4 regions of the Enterobacter bugandensis genome follow, and region 1 is predicted to be linked to each of the others. Evidence: predicted binding sites of a transcription regulator. Region 1 holds the regulator's gene; each other region holds the start of a gene.
What was found. Region 1 encodes LexA, which represses DNA repair genes until DNA is damaged. Its sites were predicted from a motif close to TNCTGTATGTACATACAGNA; they were not measured.

Region 1 (3,543 bases):
CAGCACGACCACTCAATTCTGATAAAGAAAAAGCCGCGTTAGCAGCAAAAGAAAGGCGGCTCTTAAGCCGCCTCTGTGGGTTATTCAGCGTTACCAGCGGTAGTCGTTACGGGTTTCCCAGTCTTTGACTTCGTTTTCCGCCTGATCTTTCGCGTAGCCGTAACGTTCCTGAATTTTACCGACAAGCTGATCGCGCTTGCCTTCAATGACGGTCATATCGTCATCAGTCAGCTTACCCCACTGTTCTTTCGCTTTACCTTTGAACTGCTTCCAGTTGCCGCCGATTTCGTCTTTATTCATCATCGTGTCCTCTTAGTTAAGCGTCGGGTCGTAACGTCCGTTACGTTCTTTTCTGCTGGACGTGATAATAATTGTAGTTGAGGATTCGGCAGTTGATTTCATATTCGGAATCTTTAACCGTCACGATATATCGTGACGGGAAGGAAGCCAGGTATTATTTTGCCAGTGGCGATGCCAGATAAAGGCAAGCGAGAGGCCGCGCAGGGAGAGAAAGACCGCAAGCGCCAGCCACAAACCGTGATTACCCAGCCACGGAAGCGTCAGCAGCGTCAAACCAAACCCCGCCGCCGCAACCGCCATACTGTTGCGCATTTCCGCTCCGCGCGTCGCACCGATAAACATGCCGTCCAGCAGATAACACCACACCCCCACCACCGGCAAGATCACCTGCCAGACGATGTAGTGGTCCGCCAGTTCACGTAAAGCCGGGATCGAAGTGAGTAATGCAATAATGTCACGGCCAAAACAGGCATAAATCAGTGCAAACGCCAGCGCGACCAGTCCCGCTTGTCGACAGGCTGCCCGCCAGACATCCCTAAGCTGGCCACTTTCCCGCGCGCCGTACGCCTGCCCGGAATGCGCCTCAACGGCGTAGGCGAAGCCATCCAGCGCGTAGGCGGTAAACGTCAGCAATGTCATCAGGACCGCATTCACCGCGACGATCTCAGGCCCAAGACGGGCACCAAAAACCGTCAATGCGCCAAAACAGAGTTGTAGCAGAAGCGAGCGCAGCATGATGTCACGGTTGAGCGCCAGCAGTTTACGGATATTGCCGCGCCATGCGGTTTTCAGCATTACGAGGGATATCCCGCGCAGGGCCATCACGCGCCAGACCATCCACAGCCCAATGAGTAAGGTTCCGTATTCGGCAATCGCCGTCGCCAGTGCCGCCCCGCGCACGTCCATATGCAGGCCCATCACCAGCCAGAGATCGAGCACAATGTTGAGAAGGTTTCCCACGACCAGCAAAATCACTGGCGCACGGGCGTATTGCACACCCAGTAACCAACCCAGCAGAACCAGGTTTGCCAGCGAAGCGGGCGCGCTGAGCCAGCGGATTTCCAGGAAGCGACGCGCCTGCTCCAGTACCGCCTCGCTGCCACCAACAACATGGAGCGCAAAGTCTATCAGGGGCGTGCGCAGTAAAACAATGAGTACCCCCGCGCCAAGCGCCAGGATCAGCGGCTGCACCAGCGCACGCGCCAGACGTAACGGATCTTTCGCACCATACGCCTGTGCCGTGAGCCCGGTAGTACTCATACGCAAAAAGAGCAGCAGCATAAACAGGAAGCTGGTTGCCGTCGCGCCAATCGCCACGCCGCCAAGATAAACAGGGGAATCGAGATGACCAATAACGGCCGTATCGACCAGACCCAGCAAGGGCACGGTGATATTGGAGAAAATCATCGGCAGGGCAAGACGCCACAATGCCTTATCAGATGCCGTCAGCAGTGACATGAGAGATACCGGGAAGGGTAAATGAAGCAGGCTACAGCGGAAGCGTAGCCTGTCAGGAAGAGATTACAGCCATTCGCCGTTACGAATCACGCCAACAGCCAGACCTTCAATAGAGAAACTCTGTTCGCGGAGGTCGACCACAATCGGGGTGAACTCGTTGTTTTCGGGCAACAGCTGAACAGTGTTACCCTGTTTTTTCAGGCGCTTAACGGTCACTTCGTCATCAATGCGCGCAACCACCACCTGGCCGTTTCGCACATCCTGCGTTTTGTGAACGGCCAGAAGGTCGCCATCAAGAATGCCGATGTCTTTCATCGACATCCCGCTAACGCGCAGCAGAAAATCAGCGCTCGGCTTGAACATACCAGGATCGACCTGGTAGTGACCTTCAATATGCTGTTGTGCCAGCAGCGGTTCACCTGCAGCAACGCGGCCTATCAGCGGAATGCCCGTCTCTTCTTCCACCAGCAGGCGGATACCACGCGACGCGCCTGACACAATCTCAATCACACCCTTACGCGCCAGCGCTTTCAGGTGTTCCTCGGCAGCATTCGGAGAACGGAAACCCAGACGCTGCGCGATTTCCGCACGCGTGGGTGGCATACCCGTCTGGCCGATATGATCCCGAATGAGATCAAACACCTCTTGCTGCCTGGTCGTTAATGCTTTCATTCCGCCCCCTGGGTGTATATACAGTTATGCTGTGAGTATATACAGTCAAAGGCGATTTTGGAACCAAAAACTGCACAAAAAACCAGGGACTTAATTATTCCTCGAGCATCATCGGAAATGTGACCAAAGCAGCGTGACCCAGGTAATGGCTGCGGTGATAATCGCCAGCAGGACAGCGGCGGAGCCCATATCTTTCGCGCGGCCAGAGAGCTCGTGAAAATCAGAGCCGATCCGGTCGACCACGGCCTCAATAGCGCTATTGAGAATTTCCACTATCATCACCAGAAGTACGGAACCGATGAGAAGCACGCGGGTAATGGCATCTACATCAAGGAAACAGGCGATGATAACCGCGACGATAGCGGCGACACCTTCCTGGCGAAAAGCAGCTTCATTGACCCACGCGGCACGGAAACCTTTCCATGAATAGCCGGCGGCTTTGATGATACGCGTCAACCCAGTGGTATTATTGGCCATTAAAAGAACCTTTTTTAAAAAAGAGCGTCAGTAACAGGAGCTGCAGCGCGTTTCGCTGCCGCCTGAAGTATGACGGGTAACAACAGAAATTTTGCGCGCTTTCTGTTATCCTTGCGCCGCAATTGCATTATTAACCAGAGGCTTTACATCGTTTATGTCCGGCTGGCCACGAATTTACTACAAATTACTTAATTTACCATTAAGCATACTGGTAAAAAGCAAGTCTATCCCAGCAGAACCCGCGCTGGAACTGGGGCTCGATACGTCGCGCCCTATTATGTACGTTTTGCCTTATAACTCTAAGGCAGACCTGCTAACGCTCCGTGCCCAGTGTCTGGCGCATGATTTACCCGATCCACTTGAACCACTGGAAGTTGACGGCACTTTGCTGCCGCGCTACGTGTTCATTCACGGCGGGCCGCGCGTGTTTACCTATTACACACCGAAAGAAGAGTCCATCAAGCTGTTCCACGACTATCTCGACCTGCACCGCAGCAATCCTGACCTGGATGTACAGATGGTGCCGGTATCGGTGATGTTTGGTCGCCGTCCGGGCCGCGAAAAAGGCGAAGAGAACCCGCCGCTGCGCATGCTTAACGGCATCCAGAAATTCTTCGCGGTCTCCTGGCTGGGACG
Region 2 (3,543 bases), 1.3 Mb from region 1:
CAATTCCCTCTTTCACCTGCGGACGCGGCGCACCGCCCGTTGCCAGGCTAAAGACAGGTGCCGCCGCCGCTGCGGCTGCGGTAGCCTGCTTCACGCTTTCCGCTACGGGGGCAACAGCAGGCGTCGGGTCGACCGGTGGAACCGAAACCGACGGGGCTTTTGGCGCAGGTTCCTGCACCGGTTCAGGCACAGGCTGATACCATGCCGCCAGCTGTTCGCGCTCACGAGCACGGCGTTCTTCAACTTCTTCAAAATAGTACATTGGCGGACGAGACGGTTTCACCTCTTCCACCACCTCAGGTTCAGGCTGAGGCTCGACATAAGGCTGCACAGGTTCAACCGGTTCAGGCACGTACTCCTGATAAGGCTGGGCCACAGGCTGCTCATAGTGCTGCTGTTCATACTCAGGTTGCGGCGGCTGATAAGGCTGCTGCCACTGCTCCTGCTGCACGGGGATATAGCTCTCTGGTTCCGGCGCGATAACAGGCTCCGGCGTGTGGACACCCGGCGCGGTCTGCCAGGCAACCTGAGGCTGCTGAATAGCGGATTCCGGAGGCGGAACCGGCGCGGATGGCATCACGGCTTCGACAGGCGCGGCATACGCCTGTGATGCTGTCGTTGCGGCTGCGGCCGCGGCAACCGGCGCGGTAACGGTATGGCCGTTAAGCAGCGGATCGTATTCATCGAAATCACCCGGCATCGCACGGTTGCCGGAGAAAAGCACATCATCAGGATCGACTGTACTACCCGCCGCGCGGTACTCCACCTGCTCGTCTTCATCCATACGCTTACCGGAGAAGAGCGCCGCGTCGGTTTTACGTCCAAGCGGGTTGGCAAATTTTTCAGCAACGCGCTGGCGACGCGCCAGGGCACCGCGCAGAATACGAGCACGACGAGATTCACGACGTTGCACCGGCGCATCGTCTTCCTCTTCGTACTCATCTTCATATTCTTCTTCATCGACCCACGTGTCGTCGCGGCGGGTACGGTTGCTCGCAAAGGTCAGGATCGTCAGAATAAAGCTGCCGATTTTCTCGGCAATGCTCACCCATGACCAGCCGGTAAACAGCGTCAGCCCGGCCGCCCAGATGCAGAGCAGCGCCAGCGTACCGCCGCTGCTGTGAAGCATCGGCTGTAGCGCAGAGCTCAGCAGGCTGCCAATCACCCCACCGGAGGCGAAGTACCAGATATCATCGGCATTAATCGCCGCCAGCCCGCAGGAGGTGAGGATCAGCGCCAGGGCGCCAATCAGGCGCAGGGAAACTGCAAAATAGTCGATGTAATCATCGTTCTGACGATGACGCCATGCAAACCAGCATCCACCAATGATTATGACGGGAATAGTGTAGGCCATCACACCGAAAATGAAAAAGAGCGTGTCCGCAAGCCAGGCTCCGGGTACGCCGCCTAAATTATGGATAGGCTCATGCCACGCGGTTTGCGACCAGCTGGGATCGGAGGGGTTGAAACTGAGTAAGGCTGCCATCAGCCAGACGGCAAAAAGGGCAATAACGATCAGCAAAGCCTCGAGGAGACGACGTCCGCTGCTTAGCTTCGATAGTGTGACTTCTTTGTCTTCAGTGTATTCCTGGCTCAAGAAAGGCTCTCCAGGTATCAGGCATATCCTGCCTGTTTGCTAAAACGGACAACAGCGCCGGGGCTCCCCGGCACTGTTGCTGTATGGATTAACAGGAGTGTAATCAAACTACGCTGATTTTGCACCTGTTCCGTGTTAGCGCGTCTTAATAACCAGACGATTGCTCTGTTTGACCTCTTCCATCACCACATAGGTACGGGTGTCGTTCACGCCTGGCAGACGCAGCAGGGTTTCCCCCAGCAGCTTACGGTAGGCGGACATATCAGGCACACGGGTTTTCAACAGGTAGTCGAAATCACCGGACACCAGATGACACTCTTGAATTTCTTCAAGTTTTTGTACAGCGGCGTTAAATTGCTCAAACACATCCGGCGCACCACGATTCAGAGTAATCTCAACAAATACCAGAAGTGAGGCATCCAGATAATGCGGGTTCAGCAGAGCCGTATAGCCCTGAATAAAACCCTGTCTTTCCAGTCGGCGCACACGCTCAAGGCACGGCGTCGGGGAAAGTCCCACACGTTTTGAAAGCTCGACGTTGGAAATACGCCCATCCTTTTGCAATTCATTAAGAATGTTACGATCGATACGGTCGAGATCTTTGCCAGGGCGCTTCTTGCTATCTACCATTATTATTGTCTCTCTGTATTCCTTCCCTACTCCTGCCTGGACCCTGTGCACATCACTGTTCAGAGCCTGTACCCGTTAGTCATCACATCGCCTGTTTATGTATTAGACGCGATGCGGATTCGGGTTCTGTTGGTAAGAAGACCGCTGCCCGAAGGCTGTCACCGACATCACGTATGGCGTCTGTCCACGCCATGCGTAGATTTCACTGACACGGTAAAAATGGCATTTACGTGCATGCCTATGCGGCATACGGTTAACGCGGTTTTTTTTCTTCCTTGAATGTTTTCGCAAATGCGCAGGGGATTGTCAAAGCAAAACATCGTTTTTTAGTACAAGATGCCGGATATTCATTACGGGGGGGTATTAATCCTCATTTTACTGCTTTATAAACGAGCGGTTTTCAGTAGAAAACGTGACGTAACGGCACGGGATTCATCGGGCGCAGCTATTGCATATATCGAAAGCAAAATCCCAGTGCTCTTTTTTTACGGCAACAAATTCCCTACAATCCAGCCCATTGCCTGCCAACAACAATGGGGATCTCATGGGCACGACCAAACACAGTAAGTTGTTAATCCTTGGTTCTGGACCTGCGGGATATACCGCGGCGGTCTATGCTGCACGCGCAAACCTGCAGCCGGTACTGATCACCGGCATGGAAAAAGGCGGTCAGTTGACCACCACCACGGAAGTGGAAAACTGGCCGGGCGACCCGAACGATCTGACCGGGCCGCTGCTGATGGAACGCATGCATGAGCATGCCGCCAAATTCGAAACCGAAATCCTGTTCGACCACATTAATAAAGTGGATTTGCAGAACCGTCCGTTCCGCCTGACGGGTGACAGCGGTGAATACACCTGCGATGCGCTAATCATTGCCACCGGCGCCTCTGCCCGTTATCTCGGCCTGCCGTCTGAAGAAGCGTTCAAAGGCCGCGGCGTCTCTGCCTGTGCGACCTGCGACGGTTTCTTCTACCGTAACCAGAAAGTCGCGGTTATCGGCGGCGGTAATACCGCGGTGGAAGAAGCGCTGTACCTGGCGAACATTGCCTCTGAGGTGCATCTGATCCACCGTCGTGACACCTTCCGCGCCGAGAAGATCCTCATTAAGCGCCTGATGGATAAAGTAGCGAGCGGCAACATCGTGCTGCACACCAACCGTACCCTGGAAGAAGTCACCGGCGATCAGATGGGCGTTGCGGGTCTGCGCATTCGTGATACCCAGAACACCGATAACGTCGAAACGCTGGAAGTGGCGGGCCTGTTTGTCGCAATCGGCCACAGCCCAAACACCGCAATCTTCGAAGGCCAGCTGG
Region 3 (3,543 bases), 4.2 Mb from region 1:
TTCGCCCACCAGACGGGAGAATTTCGCCGTCAGATCGCCCGTACCGCCAGCCAGATCGAGAACCGTTTGTCCACGACGCACACCGCTGCAGTCGATGGTGAAGCGCTTCCACAAGCGATGAATGCCGAACGACATCAAGTCATTCATCACATCGTACTTCGCCGCCACGGAATGAAATACGTGGGCCACCATGTCAGCTTTCTGCGCTTTGGCTACAGTCTGAAAGCCAAAGTGCGTCGTGTCTTGTGAATCGTCAACCATTTCAGAGCCTGCTAATCAGTCAAATGTTCGTGAAGTGTAACAGATTGGGCGCAATTGCCCTACGATTCAACCACCGCGAAAGAAACGCGCTGGCTGCTCGTCTGGCGATAAATCCGGCGCTAAATCGTTGTCCTGGCTGGGTGAATTTTGTTCATCCCCGCCCTCACGCAGTCGGAACTCTTCGTCCTGGGCTGTCGCCTGTTCGACCAATTCCGGATTAATCTCGCGTTTAACCTCCACTCCCAGGCTGCGGAATGCTTCAGCCTGCGCAAGCAGGTTGCCACGCCCGGAGGAGAGCTTTTTCATCGCCTGGCGGTAGTTATCCTGCGCACGATCCAGGCTTTGCCCGACGGAGGACATGTCGTCCACGAAGAGGCGCATTTTGTCGTACAGCTTGCTGGCGCGGTCGGCAATCTGCTGCGCGTTACGGCTCTGGTGCTCATAGCGCCACAGGTTAGCAATGGTGCGTAAGGCCACCAGCAGCGTGGTGGGGCTGACCAGCATAATGTTATTTTTCAGCGCTTCGGTGATCAGTTCGGGCTGTCTGTCGAGCGCCAGCAAAAACGCGGGTTCGACCGGGATAAACATCAGCACGTAGTCCAGCGAGCGCAGCCCCGGCAGCTGCTGATAATCTTTTCTGCCCAGCAGGCGAATATGGTTACGCACGGAGGCAATGTGCTCCTGCAGCGCCGATTCGCGCGTATAGTCATCTTCAGCGTTGAAGTAGCGCTCATAGGCCACCAGCGTCATTTTGGCGTCAATGACCACATCTTTGCCCTGCGGCAGACGCATAATCACATCCGGCTGCATTCGCGAGCGGGCATCGTTTTCGATACTCACCTGCGTTTCGTATTCATACCCTTCCCGCAGGCCAGAGGCCTCCAGCACGCGGGTGAGCACCACTTCCCCCCAGTTACCCTGGGTTTTGTTATCGCCTTTCAGCGCCCGCGTCAGGTTGACCGCCTCCTGCGCCATCTGGGCATTCAGCTGTTGAAGATTGCGGATCTCATGCGCCAGCGTGTGGCGTTCGCGGGCTTCCTGACCAAAGCTGTCCTGTACCTGACGGCGAAAGCCGTCCAGCTGTTCGCGCAGCGGCGTCAGCAGGCTGTTCAGGCTCTGGCGATTTTGCTCATCAACGCGGCGGTTGCTGTGCTCGAAAATACGGTTGGCGAGGTTCTCGAACTGCTCGCTGAGGCGCTGCTCGCTGTTGATCATCTGGCGGATTTTGTCTTCGGCATGCAGCTGGGTGGATTCAAGGCGGGTAGTCACTTCACGGAGATCGGCCTCCAGCGAGGTGTTGATGTCGCGCAGGTTACGCAGTTCGTTATTGAGCAGTTCACACTCGTCGCGCCAGTGGTCGCTTAGGGCAAGCTGCTGTTTTGCGGCGCTTAAATCGGCGACGATCTCTTCGCGTTCAGCCAACTGCTCGGCCTTCTGCTGTGCATGCTGATAGCTGGATATCAGCCAGCCTATCGCCACGCCAGCCAGCGCAATTACCGCATAAATCAGGATTGAGATATCCACAACGCCCCCTGCATCAACGTATTACCCGCACAAAATAAGATTGTGCTGTATAAACGTCCAGTTTGAAAGGGTTTTCCTGCGAGGCGCTACGCAAAAAATAAAGGCCGAACGCGTCGGCCTTTTATCTCAGAGAGGAGGACTAGATCAGGCGGCGAGCCGCTTCAACCACGATTTTCACCGCGTGACTTTCTGTCTGCTTCATGGTTTCGGCGTTCGGGATCTCCTGCTGGGTGCGGTTGACGATAACGCCCGCCACCATACCGGCACGCAGACCCTGGCTTGCGCACATGGTCAGCAGCGTTGCGGATTCCATCTCGTAGTTCATCACGCCCATAGACTGCCACTCTTCCATTGAGCCTTTGAAGCGGCTCACTACGCGGCCTGAGAAGGTGTCGTAACGCTCCTGGCCCGGATAGAAGGTATCAGAAGAGGCAGTTACGCCCACGTGAGTGGTTGCACCCACGGATTTCGCCGCTTCAACCAGCGCGGTGGTGCACTCGAAGTCAGCCACTGCCGGGAATTCCATCGGTGCAAAGTGCAGGCTTGCGCCGTCCAGACGCACGGAAGCGGTCGTCACCAGCACGTCGCCGACGTTAATGTGCGGCTGAATCGCGCCGGTGGTGCCGATACGCAGGAAAGTACGAATGCCCAGCTGCGCCAGCTCTTCCACGGCAATAGAGGTAGACGGGCCACCGATACCGGTAGAGCACACAATCACCGCTTTGCCATCCAGCTCTGCGCGCCAGGTGGTGAATTCACGATGGGCAGCCAGCTTGACCGGCTTATCCATCAGCGCGGCGATCTTTTCCACACGCTCTGGGTCGCCAGGGACGATAGCGAGCGTAGCCCCTTGTAAATCGTTTTTAGTGAGGCCGAGATGAAAAACATCAGACTTAGACATAGGTGACTCCTCTGTGGGTCGGTTAGTCAGAAGAAGTAAAACGGTACTTTACAGAAGCGGTAAGCATAATTTCGTGACACATCTCACCATGAATGAAAATGATTGCATTGAATTTCCATCAAAAAGTGATTCACATCACATTAACAAGTTATATCGTCGGGTGCTGCACAAAAGATAGACCGTTTAAGGCACTGTGAGTTGTTAACCTGGTGTCTATATTTACCTTTGCGCTAACTCATTGGTACGGAGAATGCCATGACTGAAAAAACCGGATTTGCACCTGCTGCGGCTCCGCATGCTTCAACTATCGTCTCAACCTCAGAAGAGGCCATTACGGCAGGCGAGACCTCCATCCCCTCTCAGGGGGAAAATATGCCTGCATATCACGCGCGGCCAAAGTCAGCAGACGGCCCGCTGCCCATCGTGATTGTGGTTCAGGAGATTTTCGGCGTTCACGAACATATTCGCGACCTCTGCCGCCGCCTGGCGCTGGAGGGTTATCTGGCCGTTGCGCCAGAGCTCTACTTCCGTCAGGGCGATCCGAATGACTACAGTGATATCCCGACGCTGTTCAGCAACCTGGTCAGCAAAGTGCCGGACGCGCAGGTGCTGGCAGACCTCGACCACGTCGCCAGCTGGGCGGCGCGCAACGGCGGCGACCCGCACCGCTTAATGGTCACCGGTTTCTGCTGGGGTGGACGCATTAGCTGGCTGTATGCCGCGCATAACCCGCAGCTGAAAGCCGCCGTTGCCTGGTACGGCAAACTGGTGGGCGAAAAGACGCTGAACTCACCGAAGCATCCGGTTGATATCGCTACCGATCTCAATGCCCCGGTGTTAGGGCTATATGGTGGCCA
Region 4 (3,543 bases), 3.5 Mb from region 1:
CTCATTGGCCGCCTCTTCCAGCGCGGCGGTAAGACGCTCGCGCTCCAGCGCTTCATCAAGCGTAGAGGCTTCGTAGACCTGCTCCATCAATGGCAGCGTGGCGTCCATCCAGCCTTCCGCAATCGCCACCCCTGGCGAGGCCGGAAGGGCGCGAATGCGCGTATGGCGGTACTGACCAAAGAGCGCAGCAAGCTGAGACTGAGAGAGGATCGCCGCCATCTGTGTCGCCAGCGTGACGAGGAAGGACTCTTCGCTTTCATCATACTGACGCAGCTCGCGCTGCTGGACGACCAGCACACCAAGTAGCTGACGACGCTGAATAATCGGCACACCCAGAAACGCGCGGAAGCGTTCTTCTTTTACGGAAGGGATGTATTTAAAGCTGGGGTGTTTTTGCGCGTCGGCAAGGTTGATAGGTTCAGCCAGCCGCCCAACCAGACCGACGATACCCTCATCAAATGCGAGCGTTACGGTGCGCCCCCGCGGCTTTTTCAAACCGCGGGTCGCCATCAGGTAATAGCAGCGCCGATCGTGGTCGGCCAGATACACCGAACAGACCTCGGTCTCCATCGCAAGACAGATGTCAGTGACCAAAATATTCAGCGCCTCGTTGAGGCGCGGAGCGCTGGCCACCTTCTCGACTATTTCTCGCAAGCGGGTGAGCATGATTTGCGTAGCTTAACCTCTTTTACGTCGCCAGGCAGGTGCGCTCTGCGGCTTAGGCGGGATCTCCTGAAGCTGCATCACCACACTTGCAAACTCTTTCATCACCCTACGGTAAACATCGCGCTTAAATGACACGACCTGACGAACAGGATACCAATAGCTCACCCAGCGCCAGCCATCGAACTCCGGCGTACTGCTGGTTTGCATATTGATGTCCGAATCGTTGCCCACCAACTGCAGAAGAAACCACTTCTGTTTCTGGCCGATACAAACCGGCTTTGTGTCCCAACGCACCAAACGTTTCGGTAACTTGTAACGCAACCAGTTGCGGGTCGAGGCAAGGATGCGAACATCTTTTCGGCTTAAACCGACCTCTTCAAAAAGCTCCCGGTACATCGCTTGTTCTGGGGACTCTCCCGGATTGATCCCGCCTTGCGGGAACTGCCAGGAGTGCTGACCATATCGACGGGCCCACATGACCTGGCCCTGACGATTACAAATTACTATTCCTACGTTCGGGCGGTAGCCATCGTCATCAATCACCGGACTACCCCAAACTAAACCTTATATATGAATGATTGTTTCACACTACAGTGAGGCGGTAAACCACTCTCTTACAGGCCTGCAACCTAATAACATTTGAATAACTCACAAATAAGCGCAGAGTTATAAACAGATGTGCGTTCTCAAGGGCAATTTTATTCACCTTTTCTGTGGATATAGTTGTGAAGAAGTGTCTGATTACCGATGAACAACCTGAAATGGCCTCTGCCCTCCCATTTCTCTCCTTCAACATAAAGTCATATTTTTCATTAGTTTATATTCATATCGACAAACAAAATGCAGAATAGCGTGACGATCGTCACAGCAGGGATCGTCGTGCTGATGAAAGATCGAACAGCGTCGGTTTTATCCACAGATTGTGCCAATAAGTTAGGCACAATTTGTCTGAAATTTGGATTTTCGTCGCACGTCAAGGCTGTAAATTGAAACAGTAGTCAGGGTTATGCCCAGTTATCCCATTTTTCTGTGGATAACATGGTGTAAGATCCTGTTTATTGTCAGTGACCAGATTTGAACAACCCGTTTTGCGTCCCTGATGAAACCGTGAAAACTTCATAAAAAAACCTATAAATCATGCACATGGAATATTGGTACAGAAAAAGTTAAACTCTATCCACAGGGGACTGTTTCTTCGTTTATTTTTTAATCAAAAGGTTATCGTCATGCATCCGCTTTCACCCTTGCTCTCACCGCCTTCGAGCGAAAGCCAGTTGCTACAGCAGGCTCAGCGCCTTGCAGGCTTCTCGCTGGGCGAACTGGCGGCGATGGCAGAGCTACAGATCCCGAAGGATCTGAAACGAGATAAGGGCTGGATCGGCATGCTTCTGGAGCTGTGGCTGGGGGCAAGCGCCGGGAGCAAGCCAGAGCAAGATTTCGCGGCCCTTGGCGTAGAGTTAAAAACTATTCCTATCGACCGCCAGGGTCGGCCCCTGGAGACTACCTTTGTCTGCGTTGCGCCCTTAACCGGCAATACCGGCGTAACGTGGGAAACCAGCCACGTGCGCCATAAGCTGAATCGCGTGCTTTGGGTTCCGGTTGAAGGCGAACGGCAGATCCCGTTAGCTGAACGCCGCGTTGGCGCGCCGCTGCTCTGGAGCCCGGATGAAGAAGAGGAGCATCAGTTGCGCCTGGACTGGGAAGAACTGATGGACATGATTGTGCTCGGTCAGGTCGAGCGAATTACCGCCCGGCACGGAGAAGTGTTACAGCTGCGCCCGAAAGCGGCAAACAGCAAAGCGCTTACCGAGGCGATCGGCGCGATGGGCGAACCCATACTGACGCTGCCGCGCGGTTTTTATCTCAAAAAAAATTTCACCGGCGCGCTGCTTGCTCGTCATTTCTTACTTAAAACATAGTTTTTTACTTATTTTGCGAGCTCACAAACATAATCGCCTGGTTTTTAAGATTTTACCGCTTCACCCTGTTGCTATAACGGGTTAATACTACACTATGATTTGATACGAGCCAGATGAGGACGATAACGATGAAAAAATGGGCGGTGTTAATTTCAGCAGTCGGGTTGGCGTTTGCCGTTTCGGGCTGCAGCAGTGATTACGTCATGGCGACGAAAGACGGCCGGATGATCCTGACTGACGGTAAACCTGAAGTCGACGATGATACTGGTCTGGTCAGCTACCACGACCAGGCAGGCAATAAAATGCAGATCAATCGCGACGAAGTCTCGCAAATTATTGAGCGATAACAGTCGGAGGTCAGTAGCCTACTGGCCTTTTTGATTTTTTTCTTCCCCTTTTGCTTTCCCTCTGCCATGTTTATATTCCTTTGTCGGGAGGTTCCTGACGCGGTCTACATGTCTATTGAAGGAAGCCGGCTATGCATTATCACCGTATCCCCCACAGCGCTCTGGAGATAAGTCAACTGGGGTTGGGCACGATGACATTTGGTGAACAAAACAGCGAAGCCGATGCCCATGCACAACTCGATTATGCCGTCAGCCAGGGGATTAACCTGATTGATGTCGCAGAGATGTACCCTGTGCCTCCACGCCCTGAAACGCAGGGACTTACCGAAACCTACGTCGGTAACTGGCTGGCAAAACGCGGTAACCGAGAAAAGCTGGTTATCGCCTCGAAAGTGAGTGGCCCCGCGCGAAACAACGATGCCGGGATCCGCCCAAACCAAATCCTCGATCGCAAAAATATCCGCGCCGCGCTGGACGCGAGCCTGAAGCGCCTGCAAACCGACTATCTCGACCTTTACCAGGTCCACTGGCCGCAGCGTCCAACCAACTGTTTTGGCAAGCTCGGGTATAGCTGGAACGAGAGCGCCCCCGCCGTTACGCTGCTGGAAACG

Region 2: DG357_RS07785 (DNA translocase FtsK 4TM domain-containing protein) is a predicted target of LexA. The motif match lies at 1,675-1,694, and genes of this name have one in related genera.
Region 3: rmuC (DNA recombination protein RmuC) is a predicted target of LexA. The motif match lies at 1,829-1,848, and genes of this name have one in related genera.
Region 4: mutH (DNA mismatch repair endonuclease MutH) is a predicted target of LexA. The motif match lies at 1,644-1,663, and genes of this name have one in related genera.

The regions. Positions count from the first base shown of each region.
Region 1 is NZ_LT992502.1:318,861-322,403, reverse strand. Features, by position in the region: gene zur (zinc uptake transcriptional repressor Zur) at 1-42, shown strand, start outside; gene DG357_RS01555 (CsbD family protein) at 91-300, opposite strand; partial or broken gene DG357_RS23280 (hypothetical protein) at 350-424, opposite strand; gene dinF (MATE family efflux transporter DinF) at 421-1,758, opposite strand; gene lexA (transcriptional repressor LexA) at 1,822-2,430, opposite strand; gene DG357_RS01540 (diacylglycerol kinase) at 2,539-2,907, opposite strand; gene plsB (glycerol-3-phosphate 1-O-acyltransferase PlsB) at 3,062-3,543, shown strand, end outside.
Region 2 is NZ_LT992502.1:1,608,824-1,612,366, reverse strand. Features, by position in the region: gene DG357_RS07785 (DNA translocase FtsK 4TM domain-containing protein) at 1-1,597, opposite strand, end outside; gene lrp (leucine-responsive transcriptional regulator Lrp) at 1,733-2,227, opposite strand; gene trxB (thioredoxin-disulfide reductase) at 2,772-3,543, shown strand, end outside.
Region 3 is NZ_LT992502.1:4,480,166-4,483,708, forward strand. Features, by position in the region: gene ubiE (bifunctional demethylmenaquinone methyltransferase/2-methoxy-6-polyprenyl-1,4-benzoquinol methylase UbiE) at 1-261, opposite strand, end outside; gene rmuC (DNA recombination protein RmuC) at 328-1,785, opposite strand; gene udp (uridine phosphorylase) at 1,925-2,686, opposite strand; gene DG357_RS21755 (dienelactone hydrolase family protein) at 2,942-3,543, shown strand, end outside.
Region 4 is NZ_LT992502.1:3,826,280-3,829,822, forward strand. Features, by position in the region: gene ptsP (phosphoenolpyruvate--protein phosphotransferase) at 1-666, opposite strand, end outside; gene rppH (RNA pyrophosphohydrolase) at 679-1,209, opposite strand; gene mutH (DNA mismatch repair endonuclease MutH) at 1,893-2,585, shown strand; gene DG357_RS18450 (YgdI/YgdR family lipoprotein) at 2,714-2,932, shown strand; gene DG357_RS18455 (NADP(H)-dependent aldo-keto reductase) at 3,064-3,543, shown strand, end outside.